DNA from 4 places in the Streptomyces sp. NPDC059897 genome. Region 1 is predicted to be linked to each of the others. Evidence: riboswitches for the same ligand, from Rfam matches in the RefSeq annotation. Region 1 holds a riboswitch; each other region holds the start of a gene.
The links. Region 1 has a riboswitch for cyclic di-AMP ahead of ACFV9W_RS27840 (M23 family metallopeptidase). Riboswitches for the same ligand answer to the same signal wherever they lie in the genome.
Positions count from the first base shown of each region.

Region 2: linked by a shared signal. The riboswitch ahead of ACFV9W_RS05995 (NlpC/P60 family protein) and the one ahead of ACFV9W_RS27840 (M23 family metallopeptidase) in region 1 are both predicted to bind cyclic di-AMP.
Region 3: linked by a shared signal. The riboswitch ahead of ACFV9W_RS31315 (M23 family metallopeptidase) and the one ahead of ACFV9W_RS27840 (M23 family metallopeptidase) in region 1 are both predicted to bind cyclic di-AMP.
Region 4: linked by a shared signal. The riboswitch ahead of ACFV9W_RS32165 (M23 family metallopeptidase) and the one ahead of ACFV9W_RS27840 (M23 family metallopeptidase) in region 1 are both predicted to bind cyclic di-AMP.

Region 1 covers NZ_JBHWKQ010000030.1:27,016-31,870, forward strand. The annotation lists gene ACFV9W_RS27835 (GntR family transcriptional regulator) at 167-853, opposite strand; gene ACFV9W_RS27840 (M23 family metallopeptidase) at 1,074-1,874, opposite strand; cyclic di-AMP (ydaO/yuaA leader) riboswitch at 1,888-2,050, opposite strand; gene ACFV9W_RS27845 (M16 family metallopeptidase) at 2,307-3,674, opposite strand; gene ACFV9W_RS27850 (M16 family metallopeptidase) at 3,692-4,855, opposite strand, start outside.
Region 2 covers NZ_JBHWKQ010000003.1:318,449-323,303, forward strand. The annotation lists gene ACFV9W_RS05990 (hypothetical protein) at 37-390, shown strand; gene ACFV9W_RS05995 (NlpC/P60 family protein) at 462-1,649, opposite strand; cyclic di-AMP (ydaO/yuaA leader) riboswitch at 1,657-1,808, opposite strand; gene pcrA (DNA helicase PcrA) at 1,995-4,475, shown strand; gene ACFV9W_RS06005 (M23 family metallopeptidase) at 4,553-4,855, opposite strand, start outside.
Region 3 covers NZ_JBHWKQ010000039.1:48,727-53,581, reverse strand. The annotation lists gene ACFV9W_RS31325 (PrsW family intramembrane metalloprotease) at 1-906, shown strand, start outside; gene ACFV9W_RS31320 (aldo/keto reductase) at 943-1,899, opposite strand; gene ACFV9W_RS31315 (M23 family metallopeptidase) at 2,043-3,095, opposite strand; cyclic di-AMP (ydaO/yuaA leader) riboswitch at 3,107-3,242, opposite strand; gene ACFV9W_RS31310 (PP2C family protein-serine/threonine phosphatase) at 3,508-4,626, opposite strand; tRNA gene ACFV9W_RS31305 (tRNA-Met) at 4,812-4,855, opposite strand, start outside.
Region 4 covers NZ_JBHWKQ010000042.1:29,848-34,702, forward strand. The annotation lists gene ACFV9W_RS32155 (TetR/AcrR family transcriptional regulator) at 1-612, shown strand, start outside; gene ACFV9W_RS32160 (SGNH/GDSL hydrolase family protein) at 655-1,437, opposite strand; gene ACFV9W_RS32165 (M23 family metallopeptidase) at 1,660-2,436, opposite strand; cyclic di-AMP (ydaO/yuaA leader) riboswitch at 2,440-2,612, opposite strand; gene ACFV9W_RS32170 (tyrosine-protein phosphatase) at 2,996-3,793, shown strand; gene ACFV9W_RS32175 (FtsX-like permease family protein) at 3,861-4,855, opposite strand, start outside.

The DNA.
Region 1 (4,855 bases):
CACCATTGCGGCGCGAAATCGAGACTCGGAATCGCGACTCGAAATCGCGGCACGAACGGGTCGACGAAGAACAGGGAGAAGCGGGCAGCAATAGGCAGCGGGAATTCCCCGCACCTCGTTCGACCCATTCTCCGAATAGCGCACTTCTTTGTATACGGCGCCGTTGTTAAACCTGACGCCCCACCGTGTTGACTGCATGTTGCGAAGACCTCACACGCTCCCCCGCGCGGGGGACGCGCAGCCTGTGGGCGGCCGTCGCGCGCTCCGTGTGCAGGGCGGCCAGGGTCCGCGCACGCTCCGCGTCGCCCCGCGCCACGGCGTCGACGATGGCGCCGTGCTCGGCCCAGGACTCGGCCGGCCTGGCCGGGCTCTCCACCGCGTACATCCAGGCGATCTTGTGGCGGAGCTGGGTGAGCAGGGTGATCAGGCCCGGGCTGCCGGAGGCCTGGACGAGGGTCTCGTGAAACCAGTTGCCGAGGGAGCGCAGGTCCTCGCTCTGGCCCCGCCTGGAGCGCTCCTGACCCAGCCTGACCAGGCCGCGCAGGACCTTGAGGTGGGCCTCGGTGCGGCGCTGCGCGGCGCGGGCGGCGCCCATCGGTTCGAGCAGCATGCGGATCTCCAGGAGGTCGGCCGCCTCCCGCTCGGTGGGTTCGGCCACGCACGCGCCCGCGTGCCTGCGCGTGACGACGAACCCCTCCGCCTCCAGGGTGCGCAGCGCCTCCCTGACGGGCACGCGCGAGACCCCGTAGCGGCGCGCGAGCAGTTCCTCGGTGAGCCTGCCGCCGCGCTCGTAGACACCAGCGACGATGTCGTCGCGGATCGCTGTGCATACCGACTGCGCGGGAATGCGCATGACTCGACCTCCGCCTCAACGCCCGCGATACGCGGTCGATTGACGCCCGGTCAAGCACGAATGACGCGCGGCCGGAACGTTTACCAGGAGACTCTATTCCACCGGAGTTGAATTTCCGACGAGGGAACTGAATCCGGGGATATTTTTTGGACAGTGCAGACCCACGCACGCGAAAGCCCCGGCTCGGTGAGCCGGGGCTTTCGTGGAGTGCGCTGACGGGTCAGACGTTCACACCGTGCTGGCGCAGGTACGCGACGGGGTCGATGTCCGAGCCGTAGTCGGCGCCGGTGCGGGCCTCGAAGTGCAGGTGCGGGCCCGTGACGTTGCCGGTGGCTCCGGAGAGGCCGATCTGCTGGCCGGGGGTGACGTCCTGGCCGACGGAGACGCCGATCGAGGACATGTGACCGTACTGGGTGTACGTGCCGTCGTTCATCTTGATCACGACGTTGTTGCCGTACGAGCCGCCCCAGCCGGCCTCGACGACGGTGCCCATGCCGACGGCGTGCACCGAAGTGCCGCTGGAGGCGTGGAAGTCGATGCCGGTGTGGCTGCCGGAGGACCACAGGCCGCTGCCGGCCTGATAGGCGGTGGAGACGTACGAGCCGGCGATCGGCGACACGAAGCTGTTCAGGCGCTTGCGCTCGGCCTCACGGGCGGCGCGCTCCTTGGCCTCGCGCTCCTTCTCGGCCTTCTCCGCGGCGCGCTTCTTGGCCTCCGCCTCGGCCTTGCGCTTGGCCTCCTCGGCCTTCTTCTTGGCCTCGGCCTCGGCCTTCGCCTTGGCGGCGGCCTTCTGCTGCGCGGTGGCCTGCGCGTCAATCTGCTCGGCCAGGGAGTCGCCGATGGCGATGGCCTGCGTGAGGCCGTCGTGCGGGGCTATCGCGGTGTCGGCGGCGAGAGCGGGGGCGGCGAGACCGCCCACCACGCCCGTCGTGGTGATGGCGGCGACGCCCGCGACCTGAGCGGTGGTACGCGTCAGGCGGCTGGGACGGCGGTGCTTCCCGGTGGCACGGGTGAACCCCATGAAGTGGCTGGTCCTTTCCTTCCTTCTCGCCTACCGGGTTAGCTGACGGGTTCGGAGCAGGAAGGTCTCCTACGGGCCCCCTCCCCTCGCGGGAAGAGCGCCCGATTCACCCCAGGGACTTCGGTGGGTCCCCGGCTCCCCTGGCTCGCACCACGGGGACTCGGCGATGACTGTCCGGTGTCGCGGGCGCGACGTACGTCTGGCGGACAGCCGGAGGGAACGCTAAGCGGGGCGTCTTTGGATCGACAAACAGAACCCGGCTTTTGTAGTGCACGCCACAGGGCAGAGAGGCAACCTCTACATCAATTCGGACATTTGTGATCGTGTGGTGATTGGAGATGATCGTGACGGACGCCACGAAGCCCCGGCCGCCGATACCGGCGCCGGGGCTTCGTGGTGTGCCTCGGGAGAGGTGTGCCTCAGGAAGCGGACTCAGCCCGCGACCACCGTCACCTCGCCGATGCCGAGCGCCTTGACCGGCTCCTCGATCTGCGCGGCGTCGCCCACCAGGATCGTCACCAGCCGGTCCGCGGGGAACGCGCTCACGACGGCCGCCGTGGCCTCCACGGTGCCCGTGGCGGCCAGTTGGCGGTACACCTGCGCCTGGAAGTCGTCCGGCAGGTGCTGCTCGACCTGGTCGGCGAGGGTGCTCGCGACGGCCGCCGCGGTCTCGAACTTCAGCGGGGCCACGCCCACCAAGTTCTGTACGGCGGTGTCCCGTTCGGCATCCGTCAGGCCACCGGCCGCCAGCGTCCGCAGCACCTTCCACAGGTCGTCGAGCGCGGGACCGGTGTTCGGCGTGTCCACCGAGCCGCTGATGGCGAGCATCGCAGCGCCGCTGCCGTCGGGCGCGGAACGCAGCACCTGGGCGAAGGAGCGCACTCCGTAGGTGTAGCCCTTCTCCTCGCGCAGGACGCGGTCCAGGCGCGACGTGAGGGTGCCGCCCAGGCAGTACGTGCCGAGGACCTGCGCGGCCCACACACGGTCGTGCTTGTCCGGTCCCACCCGGCCGATGAGCAGCTGCGTCTGCACGGCGCCCGGGCGGTCCACGATGACCACGCGGCCGGTGTCGTCCGCGACGACCGGCGGCACGGGGCGGGGCTCGGCGGTGCCGCCCGTCCAGGCGCCGAGCGTGTCGGCGAGGAGGGCGTCCAGGTCGATGCCCGTCAGGTCGCCCACGACGACCGCCGTGGCGGTGGCGGGGCGTACGTGGCGGTCGTAGAAGGCGCGCACGGCCGCCGCGTCGATGGCCGAAACGGTCTCCTCGGTGCCCTGGCGCGGGCGCGACACGCGCGCGTCGGCCGGGAACAGCTGCTTGGAGAGCTCTTTGGCGGCGCGCCGGGCCGGGTTGGCGCTCTCGTGCGGGATCTCGTCCAGGCGGTTGCGGACGAGGCGCTCGATCTCGCTGTCGTCGAAGGCGGGGGCGCGCAGGGCGTCGGCCAGGAGGGCGAGGCCCTTGGAGAGGCGCGAGGCCGGCACTTCGAGGGAGGCACGGACGCCGGGGTGGTCGGCGTGCGCGTCCATCGTGGCGCCGCAGCGCTCCAGCTCGGCGGCGAACTCCTCGGCGGAGTGCTTGTCGGTGCCCTCGTTGAAGGCCCGCGCCATGATGGTCGAGACGCCGTCGAGGCCCTTCGGCTCGGCGTCGAGCGGCGCGTCCAGGTGCACCTCCACGGCGATCACCTGCTGACCGGGCCGGTGGCAGCGCAGCACCGTCAGACCGTTGGGCAGCGCGCCGCGCTCCGGGGCCGGGAACGCCCACGGCTTGGGCTCGCCCGCCTGCGGCCGGGGGTGGAAGTCCATGTTCGCGAGCTGCTCGGTCACTGGCCCGCCTCCTCGGTGATCTCGGCGGTCTCGGTGTCGGCGGGCGCGGTCGGCTCGTACACGAGGGACGCGCGGTTGTCGGGGCGCAGGCGCGCCTTGGCGATCTCCTGGACCTCCTCGGCGGTCACGTCCAGGACGCGCCCCACGGCGGTCAGGGCGAGCTGCGGGTCGCCGAACAGGACGGCGTAGCGGCACAGCTCGTCGGCGCGCCCCGAGACCGTGCCCAGGCGGTCCAGCCACTCGCGCTCCAACTGGGCCTGGGCGCGCTCCATTTCCTCGGGGCTCGGGCCCTCCTCGGCGAACCGGGCGAGCTCCTCGTCGACGGCGGCCTCGATGACCGGCACCTCGACGTCTCCGGAGGTCTTCACGTCCAGCCAGCCCAGCGAGGGCGCCCCTGCGAGGCGCAGCAGGCCGAAACCGGCCGCCACGGCGGTGCGGTCACGGCGTACGAGGCGGTTGTAGAGGCGCGAGGACTCGCCGCCGCCGAGGACGGTCAGGGCGAGGTCGGCGGCGTCGCACGCGCGCGTGCCGTCCTGCGGGAGCCGGTAGGCCGACATCAGGGCGCGCGCCGGGACCTCCTCCTCGACGACCTCGCGCTGCTGCTCGCCGATGACCTCCGGGAGCGCGCCGTCGCGCGGGGCGGGCTTGCCGTCGTGGCCGGGGATGGAGCCGAAGTACTTCTCGACCCAGGCCAGCGTCTGCTCGGGGTCGATGTCGCCGACGATCGACAGCACCGCATTGTTGGGCGCGTAGTAGGTGCGGAAGAAGTTCCGCGCGTCTTCGAGGGTGGCCGCGTCCAGGTCGGCCATGGAGCCGATCGGCGTGTGGTGGTACGGGTGCCCCTCGGGGTACATGAGGGCGGTCAGCTTCTCGAACGCCGTGCCGTAGGGCACGTTGTCGTAGCGCTGGCGGCGCTCGTTCTTCACGACGTCCCGCTGGTTCTCCATCGACTCGTCGTCGAGGGCCGTGAGCAGCGAGCCCATGCGGTCGGCCTCCAGCCAGAGCGCGAGCTCCAGCTGGTGGGCGGGCATGGTCTCGAAATAGTTGGTGCGCTCGAAGCTCGTCGTACCGTTGAGCGAGCCGCCCGCGCCCTGGACGAACTCGAAGTGTCCGTTGCCGTGCACTTGCTTCGAGCCCTGGAACATCAGGTGCTCGAAGAG
Region 2 (4,855 bases), on a different contig from region 1:
GTAGTGGCCCACGGGCGCCCGGTTAGGCTCCGAACCATGGACGTACTCATCCACCTCTTCGTCGGCCTGCACATCATCGGCATCGCCTCGCTGCTCGGCGGCTTCCTCACGCAGATGTCGGCGATGAAGGAGGGCGCGGCCCGCTTCAACAAGGCGATGCTGCACGGCGCCCTGACCATGCTGGTGACCGGCGTCGCCCTGGTCGGCCTCAACCAGGCCGACGGCAGCACCGTCAACAACATCAAGATCGGCGTGAAGCTCGCGGTCCTGATCGTGATCCTCGGCATCGTCTACGTGAAGCGGGACGAGGAGAAGGCGGAGAAGGGCCTCTTCATCACCGTCGGCGCGCTCACCGTCGCCAACATCTTCATCGCGGTGCTCTGGACCTGAGCGACCGCGCAGGCCGCACACGCGAAAGGGCCCGGCAGGACACACCTGCCGGGCCCTTTCGCGTACGTACGTCAGGCCGGCCGCACCACGCTGTGGATCGACGACGTGCCGTCGTAGTAGATCGACTCCTCGCGCACGACCGTTCCCGGCTTCGGCGCGTGGACCATCATGCCGTCGCCCATGTACAGGCCCACATGGCTGATGTCGTCATAGAAGAACACCAGGTCACCGGGTTGGATGTCGGAGAGCGGCACCGTCTTGCCGATCTCGACCTGGTCCCAGGTCGTCCGCGGCAGCGAGATCCCCGCGGACTTCCACGCCGCCTGCGTCAGGCCCGAGCAGTCGTACGAGTCCGGCCCCGTGGCGCCCCACACGTAGGGCTTGCCCTCCTGCGCCTTGGCGAACGCGAGCGCCTGCGCGGCCTTCGTCGCGTACGAGGCGTCCGACGAACCGGAGGAACCGGAAGAGGAACCGGACGACGAGCCGGAGGACTGCTCCCGCTCCTTCGCCGCCTCGGCAGCCTTCCGCTCAGCCGCCTCCGCGGCCTTCTGCTTGGCGGCCAGCTCCGCCGCCTTCTTGCGGGCGGCCTCCTCCTTGGCCTTCTCGATCGCCGCGAGCCGCGCCTTCTCCTCGGCGGTCAGCTCGGACAGCAGCTGACGCGCGTCGGAGAGCTTCGACTGCACGGTCTCCTTCGTCGACCTCAGCTCGGTCTGCGAATCCGTGAGGTCCTCGAGGCTCGACTGCGCCTCGGTGCGCTTCTTCGCGGTCTCGCGCGTCTGCTTCTGATAGTCGTCGATCGACTTCTTCTGCTCGTCGGTCAGCCGGCTCATCAGCTGGCGCTGCGAGAAGTAGTCCTCCGGGTCGTCCGCGAGGAACATGGTCGCCGTGTCGCTCACACTGCCCGAGCGGTACTGCTCGGCGGCGTACCTGCCGAGCTTCTGGCGGGCCGTGTTCATCTCCTCGGTGCGCTGCGCGACATCGTCGAGGAGCTTGTCGACCTGCTGCTTCTTGGCGTCGGTCCGTTCCTTCGCCCCGTTGTACTTCTGGGTGGCGACCTCGGCCTGCCGGTACAGGGTGTCGACCTTCTTCTGCACCTCTTCGAGGCGTGGCTTGGACGACGGCTGCGCGGGCGCGGCCTGCGCCGTCTGCGAGAGCAGCGCCACGGAGGTGAGGGCGGCGGTGGTGATACCGACCGCGGGGGTCGTGCGAAGGCCGCCGGTCATCCGGGAACGGCTGCGGGGCTTGCGGTGCGACGCCAAGGCAGGCGACTCCTTCCGTCGTCCGCCTACCGGGTTAGCTGTCGGGTTCGGGCGTGGTGCTCGGAAGGCTGCCCTACGGTCGGCTGACCGATTCACCCCAGGGTCGGTGGGTCCCCGGTTCCCTGCCTTACGGCGTACGGAACTCGGCGGGGGCTGCCCGCTCGCCGCGACATTCGCGGACGGGGGGACGGACTGCCCGGCTGCACCGTAGCCAACTCGTGTGGCTGCTGTGAAGGTTGATGTTCGATATGCCCGATACATCTTCGTGATCTGCCCTCCAGCAGGCCCTTGGAGTTTTGAAGGCAGCCACGGGTTGTCAGTGGGGCGGCCTAGACTCGTAGAGCGATGAGCAGCCTCTTTGACGACAGCTTCCTGACCGGCCTCCAGAAGGGTGCGGAGGAACCCCCGCCGCCGCCCCCGGACCCCGAGTACGACGACGGGGCCCCGGAGCCGATGCCGGACGGGCTGTTCGGCGTGCCCCCGGAGCGCGACACGCACTACCGGGACGGCGCCCCGCGCCCCGTCCTCGACCCGTCCTCCCTGCTGGAGGGACTGAACGAGAACCAGCGCGCGGCCGTGGTGCACGCCGGCTCCCCCCTGCTCATCGTCGCCGGCGCCGGCTCCGGCAAGACCCGCGTCCTCACGCACCGCATCGCGTACCTGCTCGCCCAGCGCGGCGTGCACCCCGGCCAGATCCTCGCGATCACGTTCACGAACAAGGCCGCGGGCGAGATGAAGGAGCGCGTCGAGGACCTGGTGGGCCCGCGTGCCAACGCGATGTGGGTCTCCACGTTCCACAGCGCCTGCGTCCGCATCCTGCGCCGCGAGAGCAAGAAGCTGGGCTTCACGTCCTCCTTCTCGATCTACGACGCCGCCGACAGCAAGCGGCTCATGGCGCTCGTCTGCCGCGACCTCGACCTCGACCCGAAGAAGTTCCCGCCGAAGTCCTTCAGCGCCAAGATCAGCAACCTCAAGAACGAGCTGATCGACGAGGAGGACTTCGCCGCGACCGCGGCCGACGGCTTCGAGAAGACCCTCGCCCAGGCCTACGCGATGTACCAGGCCCGCCTCCGCGAGGCGAACGCGCTGGACTTCGACGACCTGATCATGACGACGGTCAACCTGCTGCGCGCGTTCCCGGACGTCGCCGAGCACTACCGCCGCCGCTTCCGCCACGTCATGGTCGACGAGTACCAGGACACGAACCACGCCCAGTACGCGCTGGTCAAGGAACTGGTCGGCCCCACCGAAGGCGAGGGCGCGGACCCGGCCGAGCTCTGCGTCGTGGGTGACGCGGACCAGTCGATCTACGCGTTCCGCGGCGCCACGATCCGCAACATCCTGCAGTTCGAAGAGGACTACACGAACGCGACGACGATCCTGCTGGAGCAGAACTACCGCTCCACGCAGACGATCCTCAGCGCGGCGAACGCGGTGATCGAGCGGAACGAGTCGCGCCGCCCCAAGAACCTGTGGACCAACGAGGGCCCCGGCGCCCAGATCACCGGCTACGTCGCGGACACCGAGCACGACGAGGCGCAGTTCATCGCCGACGAGATCGACCGGCTCACCGACGCGGGCGACGCGCTCGCGGGCGACGTCGCGGTCTTCTACCGGACGAACGCGCAGTCCCGTGTCTTCGAAGAGATCTTCATCCGCACCGGCCTGCCCTACAAGGTCGTCGGCGGCGTCCGCTTCTACGAGCGCAAGGAGGTCAGGGACGTCCTGGCCTACCTGCGGGTGCTCTCCAACCCCGAGGACTCGGTGCCGCTGCGCCGCATCCTCAACGTGCCCAAGCGCGGCATCGGCGACCGCGCCGAAGCGATGATCGACGCGCTCTCCCAGCGCGAGAAGATCTCCTTCCCGCAGGCGCTGCGCCGCGTCGACGAGGCGTACGGAATGGCGGCCCGCTCGGCGAACGCCGTGAAGCGGTTCAACACGCTGATGGAGGACCTCCGCACGATCGTGGAGTCGGGCGCGGGCCCGGCCACGGTGCTGGAGGCCATCCTGGAGCGCACCGGGTACCTCGCCGAGCTGCAGGCCTCCACCGACCCGCAGGACGAGACCCGGATCGAGAACCTTCAGGAACTCGCCGCGGTGGCCCTGGAGTTCGAGCAGGAGTCCGCCGCGGGCGAGGACGCGGCGGAGGGCGAGACCGGGACGGGCGGCGGAGGGCTCTCCGACTTCCTGGAGCGCGTCGCCCTCGTCGCCGACTCCGACCAGATCCCGGACGACGAGGAGAACAGCGACGGCGTCATCACGCTGATGACGCTGCACACCGCCAAGGGCCTGGAGTTCCCGGTCGTCTTCCTCACCGGCCTGGAGGACGGCGTCTTCCCGCACATGCGCTCCCTCGGCCAGGCCAAGGAGCTGGAGGAGGAGCGCCGCCTCGCGTACGTGGGCATCACGCGCGCGCGACAGCGCCTCTACCTGACCCGCGCCTCGATGCGCAGCGCCTGGGGCCAGCCCTCGTACAACCCGCCCTCCCGGTTCCTGGAGGAGATCCCGGCCGGGCACCTGGACTGGAAGCGCACCGGCCCGTCCACGCCCGCGGCCTCGACGAAGAGCATCGGCGGCGGCATCGCGGCCTCCCTGTCGTCCTCGCGCTCCCGCACGGGCTCGACGCCGGCCTTCGCGACGAGCCGGGCGAACTCCAAGCCGGTGGTCGCCCTCGCCATCGGCGACCGCGTCACGCACGACCAGTTCGGCCTCGGCACGGTGGTGGGCGTGTCGGGCACGGGCGACAAGGCGGAGGCGTCGATCGACTTCGGCGACCCGAAGCCGAAGCGGCTGCTGCTGCGGTACGCGCCGGTCGAGAAGCTGTAGCCGCGGCCGAGCCGCTCACCCCGGGGTGAGCGGCTCGGTTCGAGTGGCTCGGTTGGAGCGGCTTCGAGAGGGGCGGCTCAGTTCGGGTCGACGCCGTGGCTGCGCAGCCACGGCAGGGGGTCGATCGCCGCGCTGCCGCCGGGGTGCACCTCGAAGTGCAGGTGCGGGCCTGTCGAGTTGCCGGAGTTCCCGGACCGCGCGATCACGTCGCCGGCCTTCACCGGACCGTTCATCACGGTGTGCGAGGACAGGTGGCAGTACCAGGTCTCCGTGCCGTCCTTGGCGGTGACTATGGCCATGTTCCCGTACGCGCTGTTCCACTGCGTCTTCACGGTGCCGTCCGTCGCGGCCATCACCGGAGTCCCGTACGAGACGGGGAA
Region 3 (4,855 bases), on a different contig from region 1:
ATCGCCCCGATCGTCGAGGAGACCGCGAAGGCGGCGGCCGTGCTGCTCGTCTTCCTGTTCCGCAGACGCGACTTCACCGGAATCGTCGACGGCGTCGTGATCGCCGGGGTCACCGCGACCGGCTTCGCGTTCACCGAGAACATCCTCTATCTCGGCAACGCCTTCGGCACCGACCAGCTCTCCGGCACGGGCCCCGGCCTGACCTCCGTCACCGCCGCCACCTTCTTCGTGCGCGTCGTGATGTCCCCGTTCGCGCACCCGCTGTTCACGGTCCTCACCGGCATCGGCTTCGGCATCGCCGCCGCTATGGCGCCGGGCCGCGGCCGACTGCGCCGGATGCTGCTCCCGCTCGCCGGACTGTTCGCCGCGATGGGCATGCACGCGTTCTGGAACGGCTCGTCCTCGTTCGGCGAGTACGGCTTCTTCACGGTGTACGCCGCGTTCATGGTGCCGGTGTTCGGCGTCCTCACCTGGCTCGCGGTGTACGTGCGCCAGCGCGAGCTGCGCACCGTGCGCCAGGAACTGCCCGCCTACGTCGCCGCGGGCTGGCTCGCCCCGCCGGAGCCGTTCGCGCTCGGCTCGCTCAAGGCGCGGCGCCTGGCCCGCGACTTCGCCACGCACTACGGCGGCCGGACGGCGGCCACGGCGGTCGTCGAGTACGAGGACTACGCGACGTCCCTCGCACTGCTGCGCCACCGCGGCCGCCGCGGCAAGGCCGGCGCGGACTTCGTCGTACGGGAGCGGGAGCTGCTCGAGGCGCTGTGGGTGCGGCGCCACTACGCGCGCCCGGCGCTCGCGTACGGCTCCCAGATCGCGGCGCCGATGTGGCTGCCCCCGGTGTACGCGGGCCCGCTGGCACAGGGCCCCGCGTACCCCACGTACAACTACAACCCCTACCGGTACTGACGCCGGCCCTGCCGAGGGCTCACTGCTGCCGAGGGCTCACGCGGAAGCCACCGTCAGCCGGTCGAGGTCCGCCTGCGTCAGCCGCAGGTCCGCCACCGCGAGCAGCGCCGGGAGCTGTTCGACGGTCCGCGCGGACGCGATCGGCGCCGTCACCGTGGGCTGCGCGGCGAGCCAGGCGAGGGCGACCGTGGCGATCTCCGCGTCGTGGGCCTGCGCGATCTCGTCGAGGGCGGTCAGGACCCGCTGCCCCCGCTCGGTCTCCAGGTGCTTGCCCGCACCGGCGGCCCGCGCGCTGTCGACGGCGACGCCCGGCCGGTACTTGCCGGTCAGGAAGCCGGAGGCGAGCGCGTAGTACGGCACGGAGCCGAGGCCCGCGCGGGCGGCGACGTCCTGGAGTTCGCCCTCGTACGTGTCGCGCGAGACGAGGTTGTAGTGCGGCTGGAGCGCGACGTAGCGGGCGAGGCCCTCGCGGTCGGAGAAGTCGAGGGATTCCTTCAGGCGCTCGGCGGAGATGTTCGACGCGGCGATGTGCCGCACCTTGCCCGCCTTCACCAGCTCGTCGAGGGCGCCGATGATCTCCTCGACCGGCACCTCGGGCTTGTCGTAGTGCGTGTAGTACAGGTCGATGTGGTCGGTGCCCAGGCGCTTCAGGGAGGCGTCGGCCGCGGCCTTGATGTTGGCGGCGGACAGGCCCTGGTACTCGGGGTGCTGGCTGCCCTTGGTGGCGATGACGACGTCGTCGCGGCGCCCGCGCGAGGCCAGCCACGTGCCGATGACGGTCTCCGACTCACCGCCCTTGTTGCCGTCCACCCAGGCCGAGTACACATCGGCGGTGTCGATGAAGTTGCCGCCCGCGGCGACGTACGCGTCGAGCACCTCGAAGGACGTGGCCTCGTCGGCGGTCCAGCCGAACACGTTGCCGCCCAGGGAGAGCGGGAAGACCTCGAGGTCGGAGGTGCCGAGCTTGCGCAGCGTGGAAGAGGAGGAAGTCATGCTCTGCCTCAACACCCGTACGGAATACGGTATTCCGGGCGCACCCCGGAAGTTGCCCCAAGAATGGGCAAACCGGCAGCCCTGACGTCGGGGGGTCAGCGCCAGGACCGCCGGGGTTCACGGGTTCACGGACTCATGGGTCCTCAGAGAGAGAGGCCCTTGTCGCGCAGCCACGACCCGGGGTCGACGCCGGTGGACTGCCCGTCGGGGTGGACCTCCAGGTGGAGGTGCGGCCCGGTGACATTGCCCGTGGCGCCCACGCGGCCGATGACGTCGCCGGTGGTGACCTTCTGGCCCGCGCTGACATTGAGCGAGGACTGGTGGCAGAACCACAGCTCGGTGCCGTCGTCGAGCGTGAGCACCGTGCGGTAGCCGTACGCGCCCGCCCAGCCGGCCTCCGTGACCGTGCCGGAGTGGATGGCGCGGATCGGGGTACCGGTGGAGGCGGCGAAGTCGAGGCCCGTGTGGTAGCCGGAGGACCACATGGAGCCGGGCTGGCCGAAGGTGCCGGAGAGCGTGTACGAGGCGACCGGGAGCTTGAAGGCGGCGGCCAGCTTGCGCAGGCGCTCCTCCTCCGCCTTGCGGCGGGCCTCCGCCTCGGCCTTCTTCTTCGCGGCGATCTCCTTGGCCTTCGCCGCGTCCTGCTTGGCGGCGGCCTCTTCGGCGGCCTGCTGCGCGGCGGCCTCCTCGGCGGCCTGCTTCGCGGAGGCGTCGGCGGCGTCCTGCTGCGTCTCGGCCTGCTGCATGATGCGGGCCCGCAGTGCCTCGCCCGCGCCGGTCTGTCCGTCGGCGGCCTCGGCCTGGGTGATTCCGGCGCCGCTCAGCGGGGAGGCCGTGGCGCCGGAGTCGGAACCGGAGTCCGAGCCGTCGGATATCAGCGAGCCCACGCCCGGCAGCGACTTGGCCTCGGGCAGCGAGTCCTTGACCGCGGAGAGGTCGGGCATGGAGATGTGGACCGGCGGCTTGCCGCCCTGTGCGGTGGCGATGCCGCCCGCACCGACGGCGGCGACCACGCCGACGCCGAGAACAGTGGAGCTGCGCGCGAATCCGCCGCGGCGGCGGGCTACGCGATGCCTGCCGCGGACGGGAGCGAGGGACTCCTCGGTGGGATTCCACTCTTCCCAGGTCTCCTGCTCGACGCCGGAGGTGTCTTCGGGGCCGTAGAAGAAGTCGGGGGCAGGCCGGTTCGACGCCACGGGGGCGCTCTCCTTTCCTTCCTTCTCGCCTACCGGGTTAGCTGACGGGTTCGGAGCAGGAAGGTCTCCTACGGACACCAAAGGTGTCCGATTCACCCCAAGTTGGTGGTTCCCCGGCTCCCTTGCGGGATTAGGCGTGTGCGCACGGAGCCATCTCTTGTGACGGCTGGGACGACCGCGCTGCGTTATCGAACGTTAATAGACAGCAGACAGTAATTCCAAGCGCTTCCCACTGATCGTTCACGACTCTGGCCAGGACTTTTCAGGACACTAGCGGGCGGAACGGGGCGAGTTGACGTCACACCGTCCCCACATTCAACGGACTCAATCCTCTGACGGTACGTCAATTGTTATGCGGAGCGACGCCGTTCGACTACGGTCGGCTACCTCGAGTAACAAACGATCAAGGACCTCAGGTCCGCCGCACGGCGAGCAGCGCCATGTCGTCGGTCGTCCCGTTGCCGGTGTGCGCGCGCACCTCCGCGGCGAGGGCCGCGAGGAGTTCCTCGGGCCCCGGGAAGAGGCGTCCCGACAGCCGGGCCGCCGGATCGTAGAAGCGGCCGTTCGCGTCGCGCGCCTCGGAGAGCCCGTCGGTGTAGAGCAGCAGCGTGGCCGCGGACGGGAACGCCGCCTCGACGGCCCGGTCGGGCCAGCTGCCCAGTTCGCTCATGCCGAGCGGCAGCGCCGCCTGGCACGGGTCGAGCGCGCGTACGGTGCCGTCGCCGAGCAGCAGGAGCGGGGCGGGGTGACCGCGGTTCAGGACCCGCACGAGGTCGACGCCGTGCGGGATCTCGGCGAGCACCGCGGTGGTGAAGCCCTCGAAGTCGTCGATGCCGCTGCGCCGGGTGCCCTCGCGGGCCAGGGCCCGCTCCAGGCGCTGGGCGACCGCCTCCAGGGAGCCCTCCTGCTCGGCGGCCTCCCGGAACGCCCCGATGACGACGGCGACCGCCGCGACCGCGCCGAGCCCCTTGCCGCGCACGTCACCGACGATGATCCGGATGCCGTGCGGGGTGTCCTGGACCGCGTACAGGTCGCCGCCGATGAACGCGTCGGCCTGCGCCGCCTCGTAGCGCGCCGCGATGGCGAGACCGCCGAGCCGCCGGGCCGGCTCCGGCAGCACCGCCAACTGGGCGGCCTGGGCGATCTCACGGGCGGAGGCCAGCTGCTCGTAGCTGCGGTAGACGATCCGGTTGAGCAGGCAGGCCAGCAGGCAGACGGTGGCCACGGTGACGATCTCGGTGACGAACACGGAGTCGAGGTTCTCCGTGAAGCGCAGGTGCACCGCGACGATCGCTCCGATCGACACCACGCCGACCAGGGCCGTCGCGCCGAGCGAGAAGAACGGGGCGGCCACCAGCGGAGCCGCGCTGAACAAGGGGGCACCGGGGAAGCCGCTGGGGGTGACGTACTCGTAGACCGCGCCGCCGATGACGAGCAGCAGGGGCAGCAGCCGAAGGAAGAGGCGAGTGCTCGCGGTGTCGGAGCCGTGCCTCCTCCGTCTCCAGCCGGTGCCTCCTGTTCGCTGCCCCACCACTCGTCTCCTGCCGTTCCCTGCCAGCTTCCGGCGTCTCACCAAGAGTTCCCGCACGGGGACGCGGAGGCGAGCAGGGGTGGGCCGTACGGGTGGGGAACGTGACGTGCGCAACACGGGCGAGCATGCGGAAAACAAACGAACAGGGCCCGGAATCTCATGAGATTCCGGGCCCTGTTCTTCAGTAGCGGGGACAGGATTTGAACCTGCGACCTCTGGGTTATGAGCC
Region 4 (4,855 bases), on a different contig from region 1:
GAGCGGCGCGAAGAGCTGCTGACGGCCGCCATCGAGCAGATCGAGGCGCGCGGGGTCGCCGCCGTGCGCATCGCCGACGTGGCATCGGCGCTCGGCGTGAGCAACGCGCTGGTGCTGTACCACTTCTCGACGAAGGAGAAGCTCGTCGCGGCCGCGTTCGCGCACGCCGCCGAGAGCGACCTGGCGCATCTGCGCAAGCTGCTCGGCCGCCGCACGACGGCCCTGAAGCGGCTGCGCGCCGCGGTGCGCTGGTACGCGCCGACGGGGCAGGCCAAGGGGTGGCGGCTGTGGATCGAGGGCTGGGCCGCGGCGCTGCGCGAGCCCGCACTGCGGGAGGTCACGCGGGACCTCGACCGGCAGTGGAAGGCGGCGCTCGCGGAGGTGGTCGCCGAGGGCGTGGCGGCGGGCGAGTTCACCTGCTCTGACCCGATGGGGGCGGCGCTGCGGATCACGGCGCTGCTCGACGGGCTCGCCGTGCAGCTGACTTCGTACGACGGCGGGCGCGCCAGGCCCGCCGCGGTGTCGCGGGCCCGCATGCTGGAGTGGGTGGACGAGGCGCTCGCCCGCGAACTGGGGCTCGAGCGCGCGGAGTTGACGGCGGTGGGGCGCTGACGGAATCCCGTCAGCGCCGCCGTACCGCCACGGGGGCAGGCGTCAGGATGCCGCCTCCAGGTGTGCCTTCACCGCGTGCGGGTCGATGAAGCCCTTGGCCTGCACCCGGTCGCCGGAGGACTCGCCGCGCAGCCGGCGCCCGATCCACGGCACCAGGAACTCCCGCGCCCAGTGGATGTCGTCGCGCCGCACCTCGAACGTGCCGCGCGGCGGCAGCAGCGGCCACGCCTGCTCGGGGTCGGCGGGGACCTCGACGCCGAGCGCCTGGGCGGCGCGCAGCGCCACGCGGGTGTGCCCCTCGGGCGACAGGTGGAGGCGGTCGCCGTCCCAGGCCCTGCGGTCCTGGATGGACTTCAGGGACCACAGGTCGAGCATCAGGCAGCCGTGGCGGTCGGCGATCGCCCGCACATGCATGTTGTACGTGGCGATCTTGCCGCGCAGGTGCTTGAGCACGGCCACGTCACGGGTGTCGAAGCCCGTGGCCACCATGACGGTGCCGGCCGCGTCGGCGAGCCGGGCGACGGCCTTCTCGAAGCGTTCGGCCACGTCGTCGGGGTCGGTGCCCGGGCGGATGATGTCGTTGCCGCCGGCGACCAGCGTCACCAGGTCGGGGGCCAGCTCGACCGCCTTGGGGACCTGGTCCGCGACGATCTGGTCGAGGAGCTTGCCGCGCACCGCCAGGTTCGCGTACTTGAAGGTGTCCTCGGGGACGCGGTCGTCCAGGAGGACGGCGAGCCGGTCGGCCCAGCCCGCGAACTTTCCGTCGGGTCCGGGGTCGCCGACGCCTTCGGTGAAGCTGTCGCCCACGGCCGCGAAGGACCGGATCGTGCCGTTGAGGTTGAGTGAGTCCGTGAGTGCTCTCGATTCGTGTGCCACTCACGTATTTTTGCTCGCGAAAAGTGACCTACGCCATCGTAGGTAGGGGTTGACGCGTGGTGAGATAGCCCACTCGCCACCTGGGGAATAAGCGCACGAACGCACTTCGGCGCCCGGGGAACCACCCCGGGCGCCGAAGAGAGCGGGTCGTCGCGTCCGCTACGAGAGGTCTCAGGCGTCGACGCCGTGCTCGCTCAGGTAGGCGATCGGGTCGATGTCCGAGCCGTAGTCCGCGGTGGTGCGGATCTCGAAGTGCAGGTGCGGTCCGGTGACGTTGCCCGTCGCGCCGGACTTGGCGATCTCCTGGCCGGCCGTCACGGTGTCGCCCTGGGCGACGCCGATCGAGGACAGGTGGCCGTACTGGGAGAAGTGGCCGTCGGCGTGCTCGATGACGACCTCGTTGCCGTACGAGCCGCCCGAGCCGGTCGACACGACGGTGCCGTCGGCGATCGACTTCACGGAGGTGCCGGTCGAGATCGAGTAGTCGGCGCCGGTGTGGCTGCCGCTGGACCACATGGAGCCGGAGTTGCCGTAGCCCGTGCCCTTGGCACCGTCGACCGGAGCCACGTAGTCGCCGGAGGCGGTGGTCTTGGCGCTCGTCTGCGTGGCGGCGGCCTCGTCCGCGGAGCCGCCCTCGGCGGCGCCGCCGAGGTTGAGCTTCACGCCGATCTTGAGGTGGTCGGCGTTGGAGCCGACGGCGTCCTTGTTGTCCGCGTACAGCTTCTTCCAGCCGCCGTCGACGTCCTGCGCCTTGGCGATCTTCGAGAGCGTGTCACCGGCCTTGACGGTGTACGTCGTGGCGTCGGCGGCACCGCCGGACGACGCGGCCTGCGCGCCGGTGGCGCCCATCAGCGGCAGCGCCACGGCGACTCCACCGGCGGAGGCGACGGCGGCGACACGGGCGATGCGGCGGGAGGTCGAAAGGCGGTGCTTTCCCTTTGCGGGCATGCTGAATTTCCTCTCCGTCGCCTACGAGGTGAGCTGTCGGGTTCGGGCTGGAGATGCCCGGCCGCGCCCGGAGTACGGGCACGGCTTCACCCCTAGCCGCTTCGGGAAATCCCCCTACGCGGCATCTTGCGTGTGGGTCCCCCGCTCCTGCCGTGACGGGTAGTCGAAAGGAATCCGGGCGGCGGCAGGACTAGGCGTTCCGACCGGATTGATTGGTGACCGTAGGCGAACCGCAATGGCGGCGACAACTGCCGAATTCACTTGAGGCGGCAATTCCTTGGGTTTCCGAGGCTCCCCCGTGTAACCCTGCGTCGACATTCCCCGCTTTACCAACGCCATACCTTCGGGGATTACTGGGGAGGCAATCAGGGCCGCCCACCACACAGCGTCACGAACATGAGGCCGGTCACGCACAGGCCCACAAGCCCCTCCGATTCATGCACAGTTGACACAGAACGGTGCGAATCGGACAGATGGTTGCCTGTGGAACCGATGTCGTATCGTCAGGAGCGCGCCCGCCGGCGACCCAACGCCGGTGCACCGATTGGGAGGAGCCCCTGTGACGCAGCACGCACCGTCCACCGAGCCCGAGCTGACCGGAGTGCGCAACTTCCGAGACGTCGGCGGCCTGCCCACCGTGGACGGCCGGCGCGTGCGCCCGGGCGTGCTGTTCCGCAGCGGTCACCTCGCCCACGCCACCGCCGAGGACTCGGCCTTCCTCTCCTCCCTCAACCTGCACACGGTCTTCGACTTCCGTAACTCCGCGGACCAGAAGCTGGAGGGCGCCGACGTCGAGCTGCCCGGTGTGCGCAATCTCAACCTGCCGCTCAACGATCCGGCCGACGGCGCCGAATTCTGGGCCATGGTCCGCGACGGCGACATCGAGCAGCTGCGCCAGATCCTCTCCGGGGGCCGCGCGGCGAACCGCCTCGTCGAGTCCTACCGCACGATGATCAAGGAGCGCACCGCCGAGCACAGCCGCGTGCTGCACTCCCTCGCCGAGGACAGCCTCCCCGCGCTGATGCACTGCGCGGCCGGCAAGGACCGCGCGGGCCTGTCGATCGCGGTGACGTTGCTCGCGGTGGGCGTGGAGCGCGACGCCATCGAGGCGGACTACCTCAAGTCGAACGAGAAGCACCGCCGCTACAACGTCCGCCGCACCGCCACCGCGAAGGACGCCTACTCCCCCGAGGTCATGGAGCTGCTCAGCCCGCTCTTCGACGCCCGCATCGAGTACCTCAACGCCGGCCTCGAGACCATCGACGAGGAGTGGGGCAGCACGGACCGCTACCTCGAAGAGGGTCTGAAGGTCACCGCGGCCACGCGCGAGCGGCTGCGCGAGCGTCTGCTCGACTGACCGCCGGACACCGTACGGTGCCGGAGGTCACACCATGCCGGGGCCACTCGGTGCCGGGTGTCCGACCTCACCCCTCCCCCTCGCGGAGCGCCGCGCGGGCGGGGAGGGTCACGGCGAGCAGGCCGAGGCACACCGCGCCCCCGGCGAACATGCCGTACAGCAGCGGCGGTATGTACGGGGACTCCCCCGTCAAGCCGCGCATCATCGGGGTCAGCGTGATCATCGCGATGGTGGTGCCCAGCGCCACCCCCGCCGCCGACACCAGCAGGCTCTCCCAGCGCAGCATCCGCAGCACCTGGCGGCGCGTGGACCCGACGAGGCGGAGCACGGTCAGTTCGCGACGGCGGTCCAGGACCGTCATCACCAGCGTGTTGACCGCCGCGACGGCGGCGAAGCCGCCCAGGACCGCGGCCATCATGTAGTTGGACCAGGCGCCCAGTTCGTCGTCCACGCTCCGCGCGACGGCGTAACCCGAGGTGTCGGTGACCTGGCCGAGCGCGGTGAGCGGCCCGGCGTCGCCGCCGCGCACGAGCAGCGTGCCGTCGAAGCCCGACGTGACGTGTCCGGCGAGGGACGCGCGGTCCATGGTCACCGCCGGCAGGCCAAGGCCCCGGCCGTAGACCGCGGCAACCTCAGGGCGGGCCTTCGTGCCGTCGGGGAGGTGGAGCGGCAGCCTGTCGCCGACCTTCACCTTCGCCGCCGTGGCGAGGGTCCGGTCGATGGCGATGCGGCCCGAGCCCACCCGGTCCAGGCTGCCGCCGCGCACATCCAGGTCCTGCACCTTGGCGAGCTCGGCGCCGGAGCCGGAGATGCCCTGCGTCGCGGTCGCCTGCAGCGAGGTCTCGCCGCCCGAGTCGACCGGGACGAGCACCTGCGTGTGGAGCAGGCTCACCGCCGCGTCGACGCCAGGTGCACGGGCGGCCCGGTCGGCGGCGCCCGCGGGCAGGCCCGCCGGGTTGGTGACGACGTGGTCCGCCGTGAGGCCCGCGCGCAGCTGGTCCGCGGAGACCCTGCTCTCGCTCGTGTGCATGAACACCAGCGTCGAGGCGAAGGCCATCGCCA